4 regions of the Sessilibacter sp. MAH3 genome follow, and region 1 is predicted to be linked to each of the others. Evidence: predicted binding sites of a transcription regulator. Region 1 holds the regulator's gene; each other region holds the start of a gene.
The links. The regulator sigma-54, encoded in region 1, starts transcription at its own class of promoters, with help from an activator protein. The targets are predictions, from matches to a motif close to TGGCACANNNNTTGCNNT.
Positions count from the first base shown of each region.

Region 2: a site for sigma-54 is predicted at 2,099-2,116, ahead of ACYQ2C_RS05570 (TorF family putative porin). Genes of this name have one in related genera too.
Region 3: a site for sigma-54 is predicted at 2,721-2,738, ahead of ACYQ2C_RS13605 (flagellar hook-length control protein FliK). Genes of this name have one in related genera too.
Region 4: a site for sigma-54 is predicted at 2,170-2,187, ahead of flgF (flagellar basal-body rod protein FlgF). Genes of this name have one in related genera too.

Region 1 is NZ_BAAGIE010000008.1:72,007-76,732, reverse strand. Features, by position in the region: gene rapZ (RNase adapter RapZ) at 1-472, opposite strand, end outside; gene ptsN (PTS IIA-like nitrogen regulatory protein PtsN) at 496-945, opposite strand; gene hpf (ribosome hibernation-promoting factor, HPF/YfiA family) at 948-1,238, opposite strand; gene ACYQ2C_RS06840 (RNA polymerase factor sigma-54) at 1,337-2,944, opposite strand; gene lptB (LPS export ABC transporter ATP-binding protein) at 3,328-4,053, opposite strand; gene lptA (lipopolysaccharide transport periplasmic protein LptA) at 4,098-4,658, opposite strand; gene lptC (LPS export ABC transporter periplasmic protein LptC) at 4,636-4,726, opposite strand, start outside.
Region 2 is NZ_BAAGIE010000006.1:117,227-121,952, forward strand. Features, by position in the region: gene ACYQ2C_RS05560 (ammonium transporter) at 1-661, opposite strand, end outside; gene glnK (P-II family nitrogen regulator) at 725-1,063, opposite strand; gene ACYQ2C_RS05570 (TorF family putative porin) at 1,320-2,009, opposite strand; gene ACYQ2C_RS05575 (accessory factor UbiK family protein) at 2,839-3,057, shown strand; gene ACYQ2C_RS05580 (methyl-accepting chemotaxis protein) at 3,340-4,425, shown strand; gene ACYQ2C_RS05585 (YifB family Mg chelatase-like AAA ATPase) at 4,640-4,726, shown strand, end outside.
Region 3 is NZ_BAAGIE010000022.1:33,910-38,635, forward strand. Features, by position in the region: gene fliM (flagellar motor switch protein FliM) at 1-324, opposite strand, end outside; gene ACYQ2C_RS13600 (flagellar basal body-associated FliL family protein) at 341-865, opposite strand; gene ACYQ2C_RS13605 (flagellar hook-length control protein FliK) at 1,361-2,641, opposite strand; gene ACYQ2C_RS13610 (Hpt domain-containing protein) at 3,079-3,474, opposite strand; gene ACYQ2C_RS13615 (TIGR01777 family oxidoreductase) at 3,497-4,393, opposite strand.
Region 4 is NZ_BAAGIE010000007.1:104,165-108,890, forward strand. Features, by position in the region: gene flgC (flagellar basal body rod protein FlgC) at 1-74, shown strand, start outside; gene ACYQ2C_RS06285 (flagellar hook assembly protein FlgD) at 97-810, shown strand; gene flgE (flagellar hook protein FlgE) at 845-2,107, shown strand; gene flgF (flagellar basal-body rod protein FlgF) at 2,280-3,023, shown strand; gene flgG (flagellar basal-body rod protein FlgG) at 3,272-4,057, shown strand; gene flgH (flagellar basal body L-ring protein FlgH) at 4,175-4,726, shown strand, end outside.

The sequences.
Region 1 (4,726 bases):
CTCCTGAACCTGTCACCCATTTATGAACCAGATTTCGAAGGTCATGCACACTTAAATTACTGGTGTCTATAACTCGGCTTGCACGGGTTTGAATGGGTCTTAAAAGCTCAGACTCCGCCAAAATAGCGTCTTTCAGATCAACATTATCGGATGTTAGCGGATGTTTGCGGCGAGTCTCACTAAAACGCTGAATGAGAACATCGTCTCGGGCATCCAAAAAAATGATTTGTGTCTTGCGGCATAAACTCTCTAGCTGTGGAAACAAACTATCGAAAGCTTCTAACTCTTGTAGGTTACTGCGCGCATCAATGCTTACGGCGAATTGTTTGGACTGATCCGTTTGTGATGTGACCAAATACTTGAGCAGGGTAATTGGAAAGTTGTCGATACAAATCATTCCGGCGTCTTCCAGCGCACGTAAAGCACTGCTGATGCCTGAGCCTGATCTGCCGCTAACAATGACCAACTCCATTTTATGCTCCGCGAAACGAAAGATTACTGCTGGGTAATAACTTGGTACAACTCTTCATCACTTTTGCAGTTGCGCAATTTTTTTACCAGCTCGGTTTGGGACAAAACCTCAGCGATTTTCGCCAGAGTTTTAAGGTGGGAGTCATCCGCTTCCTCGGGGACTAGCAGCGTAAAGATCAGATCTACGGGCGCGTCATCGATGGCGTCAAAGTCCAATGGCGTATTAAGTTTAAATAACGCTCCCATGACGCCGGTACAGTTTTCCAGTCGGCAATGCGGAATCGCAATTCCTTGCCCGATTCCGGTCGAGCCGAGCCTTTCGCGGGCCATCAGGCGGCGAAAGAGCTCATCAGCGTCAAGAACTGGGAATCCTTTAGTAATGAATTGCGCGACATTTTCTAATGTTCGCTTTTTACTTGATCCCTCCAAGCCACATTTAACGCGGCTGGGAGTAAGAATGCTGGAGAGGTCCATAATCAACGGTGGCTGGTTGCTTTCTCTTTATGTTTGAGCAATTGCCGATCTAATTTTACGGCCATTTCATCGATGGCAATATACAGATCGTCAGATTCACTCTCGGCAAATATATCTTTGCCACTTATGTGTACGGAAGCTTCTGCTTTTTGTCTTTGTTTTTCAACCCTTAATACAACATTGATTGTAGTGATTTGCGGGTTGTGCTTGCCGAGTTTTTCAAATTTAGTTTCAACATAATTTCGAATAGAGTCGGTGACTTCGACGTGGTGCCCACTGATGCTAAGAGTCATTGTTATTCCTCATGTCAGAGTTAAGTCATTGATTACACAGGTTTTAAGCCCGTGTAATCGGGTATGAATTAGGGTCGAGATCACCGAGTCATGGTTGGTCAGACCAGTCTTTTACGTTCGTTCGAGGCTGGAATACCCAAGGATTCGCGATATTTCGCAATGGTTCTTCGGGCGACTTGAATGCCTTGATCTGCCAGTAACGCGGTAATTTTGCTGTCGCTTAAGGGTTTGCGAGCGTCTTCTGCGGCAACCAGCTTTTTGATAATGGCACGTATTGCGGTTGAAGAGCATTCGCCGCCATTGTCTGTGCTGACGTGGCTTGAGAAAAAGTATTTTAACTCAAAGATGCCTTGAGGCGTGTGCATGTATTTTTGCGTTGTTACCCGTGAAATTGTCGACTCATGCATGCCTACGTCTTCGGCAATGTCGTGAAGTACTAGAGGTTTCATGGATTCTGGGCCGAAATCTAAAAAGCCCTGTTGTTTTTCAACAATGCAGCTTGCAACCTTCAGTAGAGTCTCGTTGCGGCTTTGTAAACTTTTCAAGAACCAGCGTGCTTCTTGTAAATTATCTCGCAAGAAGGTGTTGTCTTCGCTGCTATCGGCACGCTTTACAAGACTGGCGTAATTGTTGTTGATGCGAATTTTAGGGGCTATTTCTGGGTTCAGCTCTACGATCCAGCGACCTTCTTGCTTGCTCACAAAAACATCGGGAACGATATAGCTGGTATCGCTGCTGCCGATAGTAGCGCCGGGATGAGGTGTTAATTCCTGAATTAAATCGATCGCAACTTTGAGTTCGGGCTCTTTAACGCGACATTTACGCATTAACTGTTTGTAGTCACGACTGCCAAGTAACGCTAGATGCTCTGCAACTACCGCCTTGGCGGTTTCCAGTCCGGGTGTTTCTTTGGCGTATTGATTGAGTTGTACCATCAAACATTCAGACAAATCGACGCTGCAAGAGCCGATAGGATCAAACAGTTGAAGTCGGTGTTGAACCGCAATCACTTCGTCTAGGCTTAGGTCTTCGTCTGTATCTGCGTCTGTATCTGCGTCTTCGTTTAGAGGTTCAGAAGCTTCAAGCTCACCGCTTTCTTGTTCGGCATCTTCGTCATTCTCACGCCAGTCACCGCGTAGGCCGTGAAAAATCTCCTCGATACTGCTTGAGAGCAAACCGCTGGGCTCTACCGAGTCTATGATTGCTAAAGCAATGGTTCGATCGGTTTCTGACATTGGAGTCAGATTCAATTGCCACAGTAAGTATTCTTGAAGGGTCTCGGTGTTGTCGATTTGGCTGTCGAAAAAGCTGTCGTCTCGTTCTACGGCTGATGACGAGGAAGAGTTGCTGCTGCCTTGGTAAATGTCGTCCCACTGGGTATCAACGGGTAAATCCTCGGGAATGTTTTCCTGCCATTCGCCTTCTTGGGCGTCGCCAGAATCGGATTCGGATGCGGTTGCGGTAACTTTTTCTTCGCTGAAGTTGTCGGAAATTTCGTTGGGTTGTTCGCTGTTGTCGCCGGACTCACCGCTATCAAGGTGAGAGTCATCGGATTCGCTAACTTCGAGCATGGGATTAGACTCAAGAGCTTCTTGAATCTCTTGTTGAAGATCGAGCGTTGAGAGTTGTAGCAGGCGAATGGCTTGCTGCAACTGAGGGGTCATCGTTAATTGTTGACCCATTTTTAGCTGTAATGATTGTTTCATAACTTGACACTACTTCCAAAAACGGTGTCAGAATCGGAGCTGATTCTGATCAAGCTTAGTGTCAGTGTAGACTTGAAAGGGGCGTTTTTGCAACAGCTATTAAGCAAAAAATATGCCCAACCTTGAATTCTCTTTAAATAAATGTTTTGAGGGAAAAAATAAAAGAACAGCGAGTGCTTTAGCGGAGGGGATTACTTGTTGATCACTTAACAGTAAGACCAATGTTCGCCTATTTCAACAGCAAGGTAAAGCGGTTTTTTAATGTCGCCTAAAATGTCTTTTGGGTGGTCTTGTAGGCTAAAAAAGAGTCTTTTTTTGGGTCCTTTGATAGGTGTTGAGGCTTTTGTTGTTTTATTGAGGGTCGGTTGAGGTGGCCGCTCAATTTAGAGCTTAAAGCCTTCACCCAAATAAGTGTCTCTGACTTTTTGATTGGATAAAACCGTCTCAGCGTCGCCTTCGGCAATGATAAACCCGCCGCCCACAATATAGGCTTTCTCGCAGATATCTAAGGTCTCGCGAACGTTGTGGTCGGTAATGAGTACGCCAATTCCTCGTGATTGAAGGTGTTCAATAATTTGCTTGATATCACCGACGGATTTTGGGTCCACGCCGGCAAAGGGTTCGTCAAGAAGGATAAAGCGTGGTTCTGTCGCTAGCGCGCGAGCAATTTCGACGCGACGACGTTCACCACCGGATAGGGCGATGCCTTGGCTGTCTTGTACGTGGGTGATGTGAAATTCTTCTAAAAGTTGTTGCGCTCGGTCTTTGCGATCTGTTGCAGATAAATCGGATCGAGTCTCTAAGATTGCTAAAATATTGTCTTTGACCGATAGCTTTCTAAATACCGATGCTTCTTGTGGGAGATAGCCAAGTCCGCGTCTGGCGCGGCCATGCATGGGAAGATTGGTAATGTCTTCGTTGTCGATCCAAACGCTGCCGTGATCGGCTTTAACAATTCCTGCAATCATGTAAAAACACGTGGTCTTTCCCGCACCATTTGGGCCGAGTAAGCCAACAACTTCTCCCGTTGACACAGAAAATGAAACGTCGGATACGATTTGTCTCGATCCGTAGCTTTTGGCCAAATTTTTAGCGCTCAGTCGACTCATAACTCTTAGTGCTGGTAGTGATTAATTGAAAGATTTAACAAGGTTTATTGGTTGGTGTTTGTGGTGTCTTTATTTTGAGGTTGAATAATCAACTTCACTCGATTCTCACCCGACGCTACGGCATAGGAGTCTTTAAGGTCGTAATCGATGGTATCGCTGTTGATTTTCGAGCCGTCGCCCTGATCAATTTGCGCATTTACGGACAGTTTGATTTTCTCATTGATGACAGAGTAGTGAATGCGTTTAGCTTCGGCTTTAACCGTGGGTTTGTCGATTTTGGGTTTTTGTTCAAGCGTTGCTGGATTTCCTGTCGCTGTAATACTTTCTACGCCTTCGGGCTTATGATGAATGGTGATGGTATCTGCGACGATTACCAAGGTGCCTTGTTTGAGTTTGGCGTTGCCAGAGAAAATGGTTACTCCGGTTTTGTCATTTCGCTCGGCTCTGTCGGCGTCAATATTTATGGGTTGATCGCTGTCGCTTGGCAATGCCACGGCGGTATTGATTGATAACAATAATCCAATAACAACCACGACCATTTTTACTGCCGAGGCGAATGGTTGTGGCTGGGCGCTTTCGTTTTTACGGTGCAGGTTGAGTTTCATAAATGCCTGTAACTTGAGAAAGTAGTTCGGTTATGTTGGTAATCATGTTCAGACGCATACCAACAGAG
Region 2 (4,726 bases), on a different contig from region 1:
CACCTGGGATCGCGTTGATTTCACCGTTAGGACCGTATTTACCTTTACGTGGACCAAGTACAAGCACACCCGCAAGCGCTGCTGCGGCACCTGCCAAGTGAACGATACCAGAACCCGCATAGTCGCTATAGCTTAGCTCGAACAAACCAAATACAGAGTTACCGCCCCAAGTCCAGCCACCTTCCATTGGATAGATAACGCCGGTCATAACAACTGCGAACAACAAGAACGCCCAAAGCTTCATACGCTCAGCAACTGCACCAGAAACAATCGACATAGCGGTAGCAACGAATACTACTTGGAAGAAGAAATCTGAAGCACCTGAATAAGGTAGAGAAGAGTCTTCAACACCATTGCGGAAATCTGCTTGAGATGAAAGAACGCCGGCAATCGCTTCTTCTGTCATAGAAGCGACGCTATCAGTTCCAGTTAGGAAATAACCGCCGCCGTACATAAATTCGTAACCACACACTAAATACATGGTACAAGCGATTGCGAATAACGCGACGTTTTTGGTAAGAATTTCAGTGGTGTTTTTGGCGCGAACCAAGCCTGACTCCAGCATGGCAAAACCCGCCGCCATCCACATCACTAACGCTCCGCACACAAGAAAATAGAATGTGTCCAGAGCGTACTGGAGTTCATAAACATTGTTTTCCATAGCAGATCCCCAAGGCTCCAATTTATCGATTTTTTAAAACAAAATTCAGCATTAACTAGCTGCTTACAGCGCGTCTTCGCCAGACTCACCAGTACGAATTCGAATGACCTGTTCTAGGTTTGAAACGAAGATTTTGCCATCTCCGATTTTGCCGCTGTGAGCGGCTTTGCTAACGGCCTCAACAACTGCTTCTAGTTGATCATCGGAAACCGCTACTTCGAGTTTGGTCTTCGGCAGGAAGTCAACAACATACTCCGCGCCGCGGTACAACTCGGTGTGACCTTTTTGGCGACCAAAGCCTTTCACTTCAGTAACCGTAATACCCTGAACACCGATATCGGATAGAGCCTCTCTAACAGCGTCCAATTTGAACGGCTTGATAACCGCGGTAACTAATTTCATATTTATCCCCTAAAAATGTGCTTTAAGTTTGCCAGCGTGAAACGCTCGATTGTTGCTCAGACAGTTGGTGCAATATTTGGAAGCAACCACCCATTGCGAAAACTTGTTAGCCCCGCGAACAATTTCATCGATGTTAGGTTCGGTTGACCTGAGTCTGCACCACCACATCCGAACTTATATCTCTCTCTAAAAAATTAGAGTTTTGAATGTTGCAATCGCTAGGGGTCAAAATGCCGCGCTAAGCGCGGCAAATAACTTAGAAAGTTTTGGTCCAAGAAATCCACGCTAATGGATCTTCTTCACCAGACTCTTCGTCAGCGTCGCTTAGAGAGATAGTGATATCACCCCAATCGCCGTATGACTTAGATAGGTCAACTTGGAAGTAACCGTAACTGCCTACACCTTGCTCATCTAAAACAGCATCGCCGTCGTGGTCGAAATCGTAGTAACCGTAAGTAAGGCCCAAGCCCCAGTCGTTACCTAGATCAAAACCTGCACCGAAGTAGTAGTGCACGTCACCTTCTACAAATCTTTCAGGCTCATCAACTTCGCTGTTTACGGTGTAAGCAACGCCAGCGCTGAATATGTTGTAGCTAAAATCAAGTAAGACTTCACCGAAGTTAATATCATCAGTAGTTGGGTATAGGTAATAGTTGTAAGTAACGCTATAACCTAAATCACCGGCTTCACCGGCGTAACCTAAGTACAAATCCACTTCGTTACTGCCAAAGTCGGTATTTGACAACCAAGTACCTGCGAAGAAACCACTTTCGTCTGTGTAATCGATACCACCAGAAATTGCAGCACCATTTGCGGTTTGAGTGACACCACGCCAAACGTAGTCGCTTGATAAACCGATATTGGTACTTACTTCTGCCATGGCAGTTGTTGAACCCAATACAACAGCAGCGACAGCTCCAGCCATCAAACTTTTTGCCAATTTCATTCGTTGAGTCTCCAAAAGTGTGCTCTTTGATCTTGTAATTTTGACCGAGTATTTCTAAAAGAAGTGAGATAATCAGCCCGCTCACCGATTTAGCACTTGACATGCCAAAAGCACTTTTTTCATGCATTACAAAGACTTACCGCCATGTTCTTACCACTGCGGGCGCGCCCATATTGGTAATGCTTATAACGAAATGCATTAAATTGCGACAAATATCACGTACAAGTACATTTACAGTGCGTGTGAACTATAAACAAAGAGTTTGGTATTTTCACCAGTAGATTTTTCATTAATGGAACTATCCATCAAATCAAAACATCACCAAAAAAGGTCACTTTGTGATCAAACCTCTTCTAAAAACTCAAAAAACTTTAATTTTCTTAGAATTTAGAAAGATATCTTGAAGGGAAACCGCAAATAGGAAGCACCAAAATAATGCAAATCAATGATTTGATCAGCCAATTCAGGGCAGTAATACTTTATGAACTAAATCAGAAAATTAAACACTCATGAAAAATAATTAGATAGCTTGAGCTATATCCAAAAAAACCTCACCAAAACCAAGCCCGCAAATACGCCCAAAAACTGTTTACCTAAATCAAATACTGTTTACCTAAAAGAGCTCTCATTAACTCCGCCATGATTTAATCAAAGGACAAAAGTTAAAACGCACCTTCCATTTTCTTCTCAACTTCAATTACTTATGACTCTTGGAGTTGCTAACACCTTACTGTATTGCGAAAACATTGGTAGCGAACGTTTTTAAAAACCGCAGGCATAATGACATAATAGCCAACTTCCTATTAACGATGACATTCGGCCTCAGTTTATGAATCCATTTGAAGATCTAATTAATAAAATACCGAATCCTCTCTCTAATCCTGTATTCGACTCCATCATTGAGAAAGTCATCCAAGAACACAAATTAGTAAGCCGAGTTGAATTCGATGCTCAAACCAAGGTACTGGAACAAACAGAAGCACGAGTCAAAGAATTAGAAGCGCTCGTTACAGCACTTGAGCTAAAGCTTTCTAGCCAGCAAAGTTAAGGCAATGCGTTTGGCGCCCAATGTAAAGGGCGCTGCTTTAGAAGATCACATAATCGCGAGCAACTGCACAGAGCGCGCAATCTGTTCAAACGTGAACAAAATACAGTTTTAGTGTCCTGCCTGACCAACGCCTTCTGCCTGATTCCGATCTAAACTCACCCCTAGATTCAATGCGATATTACTGATCTACACCTCTTCTCCTAGAAAACCGAAAAACAGGCATAAATAGCTTTTAACGACTACGCTTACTATTCATCTCTCTTGCGCCAAGGTAGCCAACGAATGTTTGTACTAGCGTCGTCGCTCACGAAACAACAATCCGAAAATGAGCAGTTAAGCCGAAAGATCCGAGAACTAGAAGACGAGCTATCGTCATTGCGGATGGAAAACCAAGCTCTCAGCGCGCAAGCGGATGATTCAGGCAGCTCGCCACAATCGTTATTCAAAGATCAACTCATTCACAACCTGTTGAGATCGCTCTACCAAATCAGTGGTATTCGTCAAACCGTGCTCGAGTCTTTTGAACGCGTAGAGAAGCAGACAACCACGGTAGCCAGTATCAATAACTTGTTCGACGTTTCTTCAACGTCTCTCCACGATATTATTCGTTCAATGCAAGGAATGGGGCATCGTATGTCTGGCATGACAACCAGTATTGCCGGGCTTTCAGATACCGCGGGAAGCATCAATGATTTCGTATCGACTATCACAAGCATTTCCGATCAAACCAACTTGCTCGCTTTAAACGCAGCTATCGAGGCCGCACGCGCCGGTGATTCGGGACGGGGTTTTAGTGTAGTGGCCGATGAGGTGAGATCGCTTGCTAACGAAACCAATAAATCCGCGAGTGAAGTTTCAGAATTGGTCAAAAACATCATCAATTCGACCAAGTCTGCGGTGGTTTCTGTTGATGAAATCAAATCCAACAACGAAGAGCTTTCTTCAGGGGTTACCAACCTAAACCAGCACTATTCTTTGATCGTTGATAACTGTAAGTCGATCACCAACACAATCACCGAATCAGCACACAAGTCTTTTATACAGACCGTTAAACTCGATCATATTGTGTGGAAGGGAGACGTCTATGCTTGCGTTTCTGGTGAATCGTCGAAATCTATCAGTGAATTTACCAACCACCACAGTTGCCGATTGGGTCAATGGTGCGACCAGCAAAATCACACGCCTGTTGGTCAAAAACCCGCCTTCAAAAAACTCCATACTCCGCATCAAGAGATACACAACCACGGAGTTGCGGCATTGGAAGCCTCCAGAAATGGCGATCAGAAAAAAGTTGTGGAACATTTGAGCTTGATGGAATCCGCCAGCGAAAAAATGATGTCCTTACTGGAGGAACTGAGCGAGACTTGATAAAGACAAGTAAAAGAAGCCGATAAAGTCTATTGATCCATACAGACGTCTTCAGTCTTAGCGATCAATAACGTTCGTAGAGCGCTTATATTACTTACTTATTCTATAAATTCAGACGAAAGTTTAAAACACCATCTAATTTAGACAGATCGGCGAAATTCCATTAAATTTGGGCTCATTTATCAACAAATAGCCTCAATGGAGTGAAGCCAAAATGTCCCTGGCCGTTGTCCTGACCCGCGCCCAACATGGCGTCAATGCACCACAGGTAACCGTCGAGGTTCATCTTTCGAGTGGATTA
Region 3 (4,726 bases), on a different contig from region 1:
TAAAGGCCGAAATTTCACCATATTTAAACTGGTTGGCACATACAAGGTGTGTACGTATTCGCCGAATTTTATAATCTGTACGCCACCGACTGAGACATCGGCTGTGCGGCGCAATAAATTAAACATGCTAATTCGGGTATAGCGCGCAAATCGTTCGTTAATCATTTCGAGCGTTGGCATTCGCCCGCGAACGATTCGATCTTGGCTGGTTAGGTCATAACCTCTAGCTTTACCGGGTTCGTTGTCGTTTTCGACCTCGATATCGCCATCGTCGACACCGTGTAATAAAGCATCGATTTCGTCTTGTGATAGTAAGTCTTGCAAGGTTTACAGACCTCAGTTATTGCATGACAAAATTAGTAAATAGTATTTGCTCTACTCCCGGCTCGCCGATCTCTTCATTCATGATCGTTTGAACAACCGTAAGAGCTGTTTGTCGCATTAACTCTTTGCCTTCTGGGGTTTGAATTTCTTCGTATTCCATGCCCGAGAACGCCAAGATTAGGTCGTTTCTTACCCGCGAGCTGTGTAATTCAATTTCGGTTACCACCGTGTCTGACCGTGTCATTAATGTAATATCAATTTGTGCGTAACGCTGGCGACCACGAACGTTATAGGTCATTAATAATGATGGATTTAATGGAAAATATACCGCTGGCATTTTCGTTTCCTCCATGGATTTTTCTTCCATGGCGGCATCATCAGCCTCTTCAACAGCCGGAGGATCTTCCTTGAATATAGTCAATACTGCGACGGTTCCGCCAACCGAAACCGAAATTAAAATTAAAGCGCCAACAATTAATAGAATGAGTTTCTTTTTTCCACCGCCGCTGGATTCTTCTGCTGCCTGTTCTTCGTCAGCCATGTCAAGATCTCGTCATTTTTTTGTAGTTAATGCTGTAGATTTAGAATCAGCAAAGGCTATGCCTGAATAACACGATGCTGAATAATCGCGCCTTCACTGGTGTAGCACAGGTTTGAGGATTTTCAAGAATTGTTAAATGGAAACGTCTGATGAATTTGTTCGTGAATAATGCAGAGAAAAGAAAAAAAACAATTGAAAGCGCGATTTGAAATTTTTCGCACGCTCAAACACTTACCCTACTCAGAACAGACGACACATTCTTGTGTCGCCGAGCGTTTTAAATGAATTTAGGTTTTGAATACAGTATTTTTAATGGCGGTTAGAGCAAAATATGTTTAGCCAACAACACCAAAATCGCAAGAAAAAACTATTTAGTTACAAAGCCAATAGTTAATGACTTAAAAAGAAATCGTTCTATTAAGCAGTCGTAAGAAAGCTCTGATTAATTCTTCCATAATTTAATCAGAGCTTATTCAAAAGTGATTAAAACGCAAATTAAGCGTAGCTATCTACCAAACGGGTATGAGTATTCACGGGTGTTACGTGGGTGACTTCCGTATTTTCTTCAATACCGCCAGAATTCACTAGATTGTCATTTTCTGCCTGGTTATTACTCTCTTGACGTTGCTCCTGATTAGACTGACCAGAAATATTAACATCCACTAAGTTTAAACCTTCCTGGGAAAAAAGTTCTCTCAAGCGGTTAGCCGTTTGATCCAATGCATCGCGTACTTGCGAAGAGTGACTGTTAAAACTGACTTGAGCTTGATCGTTATGTACAACAATTCTAGCTTGTAATGGGCCTAGCTCCGGTGGATCCAGTTGAATTTCGGCCTCTGATAATCCTTGGCTCGCCAACCATAAAACTTTTTCGGCAACATCCGCTCCCCAAGCGGGAGAAGTTATGCCATGCCCAACAAATAAACTGGTTGTCGTGGGTGTTGATCTAAGCGCATCTGACGGATTTAATATACCACTGATCTGACCATTAATATATTGGCTTACTTTATTGTCAATTGGATTAAGCGTATCGATTTCCGTAGAGTTATTCAAACCCGCAATATTAAGCAGACTATCAAATTTTGCAGAAAACTTGCTGTTTTGCGCATTATTATCCAATACATCTGCATTTAAATCTGAATCTAGCGCTAGGCCATTTAATTCATAGTCACCTTGACTTACGTTCAACAATGCAGATTTATTCAAACCATTTGAGGCATTTAGACTATTTTTAGATATCAAGCTTTCCGATTGCAATAAGTTTGAATATGCCGACAATCCACCAAACCCAGACTGCTCAAGCAATTCCGCACCGGTTGTTAATTGGCCTAAACCGCCTGTGCTGGATGTCGCTATTAATAATGGCGATTGGCCCTCAAGTTCACCATCTAGGTGTAAATCTGAAATAAATGCTTCTACCAGTGGCGATTGCGACGTTGCCAAAGTTGACGATGTTGGCTCCAATGAATTCTCCTCGCTTAGCTCAGAGCTAGCATCTCTCGTGTTTTGAAAGCCGTCTGCGCGCGAATTATTTTCGGTATTTTCAGACGTTGCCGTATCTCGATCAGCACTGTTGTTTTTGCTGGAAATTCTTTCGTCGGTGGAATCCTTATTATTAGAAGATAATTTTTTGGTGTCGTTATTTCGATTTGTTTCGTCAAAAACCTGCTCAAACGATTTATCGTCATTTGAACGGAGCTCTGATCGAGAATTACTATTGGCAGATACCTCAAATTTATCGGATTTAACGACCAGAGCATTGATTCCAGATGTCATACGGCCACCTATGTTAAGAGAGGCAATTGTTTGCCTCTAAATTTAATACGCAAGTGATAAGTAAATTCATGGAGGATACTAAGCAAATGAAGAGCCAAACTCATACTCAGTGATTAAAAATGATCAGCCAGCAAAAATTTATGCGTTTTGTTAATTGCAGATAGATAACTATTATGGCAAGAAGCCTATTTATTGAGACGCACACAACAAGCCGATGTAATCAGTAGAATTACAGAGATCTTTGAATTTAGAAAAAATCAGAGTGAGTTCCGCGAAATCTAAACTTTTCAGCGAAACAGAGATGTGATCAATTTCAACCACTGTGAGTGTTTAAAATTGCAAAGGAATCAGAAATTGCATTTTTAATTGCAATGGTCTGATTAAAACATGACAAGATTAATCAGAGTTCCCTAAATATATTGGGAGATTATTCAACATTAAATGGGATTGTTTGCAAGCAAGAGATCTATTTCTTTAAGCAGTGGTTCTTTCAATTCTAATAACGCACTCAAATAAAACGTTACCCTATCTTCTAACTGACGCAACGAATGTGCATCGGCATCAACAGATTCAAGACGACGTACACACAGTTCTTCAATATGCTGGCATATATCAATAAGGCGCATAACACCAACATTGCCGCTACTACCTTTTAAGCTGTGCACGGTTTTTTTCAATAATAAGGTTTCGCCAGCTGCTTTTGATGATTCGATAGTTTGGAATTTATCAAGAACATCGTCACGATAGGTTTGTAAAAGTGCCGGAAAATCTTCCTCCATAATTTCGCGAAGACTGGCTAGTGTATATTGATCAAAAAATTGCAAAGCATTCATAGCAAATGTTATAACCCAAAGCTCATGACTTTTTACCCACCAGCGCCTGAAGCGCAGTTTTTATATAAGGGTAATCAAATTTAAAGCCCTGTTGTTGTAATCGGGCTGGTAAAATGTTCTGACTGTCAAATAATAGCTGATGAGCTTCACCAAGGGTAAATTTCATTACAATTTTAGGAACTCGTAAAAACCCCGGACGCTTTAGGGTAACCGCCAGAGATTGTGAAAACTCTGAATTTGTCACCGGATTTGGAGCAACCATATTGAATGGACCTTCGCTCTGACTCGAATTGAGCAAGAAGTCTATCGCTTTAACCATGTCGGATACATGAATCCAAGACATGTATTGTTGACCATCACCAAGAGGTCCGCCCAAACCTAACTTAAATGCCGGTAGCATTTGTTGTAAGGCACCGCCATCGCGACCCAGTACAATACCGGTACGTAATAAAATCAAACGTGTATCGGTAATGGTACGAGCGATTTTTTCCCAATCAAGGCACAACTGTTGCGCAAAATCGTCTTCGCGAATACTCAACTCGTTGCTTTCGTCTATTTTACCAACGCCGGTATCGCCGTATATGCCGATTGCTGACCCAGACAGAAAAACCTTAGGTTTATTCGTAGTAACGGTAAATAAAGTACAAAGCTGTTGTGTGGTATTTAATCGACTGGTACGAATTTTTTGCTTGTACTCTTCAGTCCAACGTTTGCCAACAATGGGCGCTCCGGCTAGGTTTATTACCGCATCAAAATTATTTAGGTCAGTTAACTTGCTAAGATCGGTAATGGTTTGAACATTGTCAGGCAAATGTTTAGGTGGACGATTATGGATAAGTACTGTGTATTGGTATTGAGTGTATTGCTGTATAAAATGTCGGCCAATAAAGCCGGTGCCACCAGTGATTAATATATTCATACTGTCAGTTATCTACCACTCATTATAATTGTGCCGAGAATATCAAACTCTTCATTTATATCTTATTAAAATAGGCATTAACAGTTAAAAAATTGAGAACTTCGTAAAAAAATATGCGCAACAGGAAGATATACGTAAAAAAACGACATTTAGTTTGATGGTTTTGGGAATTAAAAATGGTTCACGCGTGAGATAATAGAAAACGCTCGGTTAATCGGAATTTTCTATAGGAAACTCTGAATAACCGAGAGTTTCTAGCAACACAAGCAAGGATGCGTCGCCAATTTCAAGAACGGTAAGTGATTGAAATTGTAAATAGATTGGAAAGAATTT
Region 4 (4,726 bases), on a different contig from region 1:
CCTATCAAATGAACGTTGAAGTGCTTAATTCAGCGAAATCAATGATGCAAAGAATATTAACGCTTGGTCAGTAGGGCTTTTTGCGGAGATTAAATAATGGATATTTCCAATGTTGAATCGGTACTAAGTCGTTTCTCACTTGAAAACCGCGCTACAGAAGAAACGGATGACGGCGACGATCTAGGTAGAGATGTTTTTTTGCAATTATTAACAACGCAATTGCAAAATCAAAACCCATTAGAACCCCAAGAAAACAGTGAATTCGTCGCACAACTTGCGCAATTTTCACAATTAGAAAGCCTGGGTGAATTAAACAATAATTTTACAGACTTTAGCAGTTCATTTTTATCTAACCAAGCTTTGGCCGCTTCGTCGCTGGTTGGAACTTCGGTAACCGTTCCTTCCAATACCGCCTTATTAGCACCCGGTGGCGTGGTTTCTGGACAAGTGCAATTACCTGCTTCCAGCAACGACGTTAATATCGATATATTCGACAGCGCAGGCAGTTTTGTCGATCGAATTCCATTAGGAACTCAAGCCGCTGGGGAATTGGTTTTCCGCTGGGATGGCAGTTTTGCCGAAGTTAACGGCGAGCTTATCGACTGGCAATCATCAAGATCTAACATCGACAGCGGTGAATACCGAATTACGGTAACCGCAGATATTAATGGCAGTACGACACAATTGGATACTGGCTTAAGCGCAAATGTTAACAGTGTCACCGTTGGTGGAAACGGAGAGCTCACGCTAAACCTTGCCGGTATAGGCGCATACAGCATTAACGATGTTATTCAGTTTAATGAACAATAAAAACACCGTTTTATTCGGTTCGATGGAGTAAATTATGTCATTTAATATTGGTCTCAGTGGAATTCGTGCGGCAAATATTGACCTTGAAGTGACGGGTAATAATATTTCGAACGCTTCAACCATAGGGTTTAAGGAAAGTCGAACCGAATTTGGTGATATTTACGCAAACTCATTATTTGGATCAGGCTCTTTAGAAGTTGGCGATGGTGTACGAGTCACCGAGGTGGCGCAATCATTTGACCAAGGTAATCTGGCTTACACCGAAAATGAATTAGACCTTGCTATAAGTGGTGAAGGGTTTTTTATTGTTGATGCCGGTGGTGAATTAAATTATACCCGCGACGGAACCTTCGGTGTTAACGAGAGTGGTTTTTTGGTCAATAACTCAGGATCTATTGTTCAAGGTTTTGGAGCCGACGATGACAATAACATCATCGGTGTATTAACCGATCTTCAATTATCAACCGATAATATTGCGCCCCAACAAACCGTCGATGTTGATTGGCGAATTAATCTCGATGCCGGTGAATTACCACCGCTGGTAACTACGTTTGATTCAACAGATGCGGCCAGCTATAACAGCGTTACGTCAGTGACAATATTTGATTCATTAGGCGTATCGCATACGCTGACACAATATTACGTACAAAACTCGCCAGCCGGTGGCCCTTCACAATGGCAAGCCTACACTTATATCGACGGAGCCGCAGCTTCGGTTGATGCCACCGGTAATCCAGTTCCCAACCTATTAACGTTTGATTCTACCGGTAATTTAAGCGCGGTAGATGGTGTTGCCGGAGCAACCGAATTTGACATTCTAAATTGGTCTGACCCTCAGGCAACGGACCCTGCACGTGCAACACTGACGATTAATTATCGCGGTTCTACTCAATTTGGCTCTAATTTTGGTGTTGCCGATGTTTCACAAGACGGATTTACCACCGGTCGATTATCGGGATTAGAAATTGACGAGTTTGGAATCATATTTGCCCGATTTACCAACGGACAATCTAGTGTTGTGGGTCAAGTTGCGCTCGCGGAATTCACCAACAACCAAGGATTACAACCGGTAGGCAATAATTCTTGGGCACAAACTTTTCAATCGGGCGAAGCAAATATTGGCGCTCCAGGTTCTGCCGCGCTAGGCTTAGTTAACTCGGGTGTATTAGAGGAATCAAATACCGATTTAACCGAGCAGCTTGTGCAATTGATTATTGCGCAACGTAATTATCAAGCAAACTCTAAAACGGTTGAGACGGCTGATCAGGTCACGCAAACCATTATTAATATCCGTTAAAAAAGAATTGACTGTGCGATTTGGGCGACGAAAGTCGCCTTTTTTTTGTTTTTATTTTTCTATGGCATCGGCTTTGCTCACTTAATAAAAAGCGGTAATTTTTTGTCATAAGCCGGTTTTAATGTTTTCGACAGCTTATGTTTTTTCTTTAGTATTGTGAGAGCCCTTGAATATGGATAGAGCAATTTATATCGCCATGACGGGTGCAAAAAATAATATGTTAGCACAAACCGCCAGAGCCAATAATTTGGCGAACGCCAACACAACAGGCTTTAGAGCCGACTTTGAGCAAGCGCGCAGCATGGGCGTTTATTACGGTGACGGCATTCCAACTCGCGCCTATTCGCAAACAGAGCGGCCCGCAACCGATTTTAGTCATGGCTCCTTAAATTTAACCGGACGCGATCTTGACGTTGCTATTGAGGGTGATGGTTTTTTGGTGGTTGCTACGGCAGACGGTTCTGAGGCGTTAACAAGAGCCGGTAATTTTGTCATTAGCCCAGAAGGTATTTTGCATACCGGTAATGGTTTACCGGTTTTAGGCGAGGGTGGTCCAATTATTCTACCACCGCTTGAGAAACTACAAATTGCAAAGGATGGTACGCTCAGTGTGCAAATTCAGGGGCAAGGGCCAGAAGCGCTTGCCAATATTAATCGTTTGCGATTGGTTAATCCTGATCTTGAAAATGTAGAAAAAGGTGAAGACGGTTTATTTAGATTACGAGATGGTGGTGAATTTGTTGATGATCCTTCCGTCACGGTAATTGCCGGATTTTTAGAAACCAGTAATGTTAATACCATCAGTGAATTAACCTCGGTTATTGCTTTGGCTCGACAATACGAGACACAAATAAAATTAATGTCAACCGTAGAAGAGAATGCCGATGCAAATCTTAAACTTTTGCAGCTTTCTTAAATAAAAAGAAACTCTGGTTAACCTAGAGTTTCCGGTGACACAAGGATGTGTCACCAATTTCAAGAACTATAAGTGATCGAAATTGTGAAGAAATTGGAAATCGCATTTTCAATTTCTGTCCTCTGATTAAATCATGGATGAGTTAATCAGAGGTTCCAAAAAGTAATTCGGTAGTTTTTTGTCAAAAAATACCAGCTAATTTAACGGACCCAATTTTTTATTAAAAATATTGAACATCAGAGGTATTTATGCACGCAGCACTGTATGTAAGTAAAACGGGTTTAAGTGCTCAAGACACCCAACTAACAACCATTTCAAATAATCTGGCTAATGCATCGACCGTTGGTTATAAGCGTGATGCCGCAGTATTTGAAGATCTAATTTATCAAATTACTCGTCAACCCGGTGCGCAATCAACCCAAGATACAACCTTACCGTCGGGTTTGCAGCTAGGTACTGGTGTGCGCGTGGTAAGTACGCAAAAACAATTTACAGAAGGCAGTTTACAAGTTACCGATCAAGCATTGGATGTAGCCATTAGCGGTCGCGGTTTTTTTCAAATAGCGTTACCCGATGGTACAACTGCATACACACGTAACGGCCAATTTCATTTAAATTCCGATGGTGACTTGGTAAATGCCAATGGTTTATTACTCGATCCTGCTATTACCGTTCCAGAAAATACCAGTACATTAACTATTGGTACAGACGGAATTGTGACCGCCAATATCAGAGGGCAAACTAACCCAACTCAAATTGGCACGATTGAAATTGTCGACTTTATTAATCCATCGGGTTTAGAAGCCTTTGGCGGCAACTTATTTTATGAAACCGCCGCAAGTGGTAATCCCCTAACAGGTACGCCGGGTCAAAATGGTTTAGGGGATTTATTACAAGGTACACTCGAAAACTCTAACGTGGATATTGTCGAAGAAATGGTAAATATGATTACTACGCAACGTGTTTACGAATTAAATTCAAAGGTTGTGACTACGGCCGATCAAATGTTGCAGTTTATTAGTCAAAATCTTTAATTTGGCATTAATAACCGTGCAGTAAATAGTTGCATTCATCATTCTCGCAAACAACAGAAAATAATAACGAATAACGGTGCGACTGTTTGTGGATGCTAAAGCAAAGAAGTACAAAAAATGACTCAATTATTTAATTTCTACAAGCGTTTATCTCTCTGCGTAATTCCATTAATAAGTCTGGCGGGCTGCGCGGGTCAATCCAGAATGCCGACACCGGATTCTGATCCGTTTTATGCGCCAGTTATCGCACCACCGCCGCCGGTAATTCCGCCGAGTAATGGATCTTTGTACAGCGAAAATTATTCGATCTCTCTATACACCGATGCTAAAGCCATGCGCATTGGGGATATCATCACCGTTATTCTTGAGGAAGAAACCAGTTCCAGTAAATCATCCAATGTATCGTTGGTAAAAGATGACGACGTTAATATAGAAGAGGGCACGGTATTAGGTTCTGGAGTAAGTGTAAAAAATCTGAGTTTATTAACCGATCTGGTCGCAGAAAGAGAATTTACCGGAGAAGCAGATGCAGACCAAAGTAACAGTTTAATTGGTGATATCACGGTAACTGTGGCAGATATTCTGCCCAATGGTAATCTTGTGATTCGCGGTGAAAAATGGATCACCATTAATCGTGGCGATGAATACATTCGCTTGAGCGGTATTATT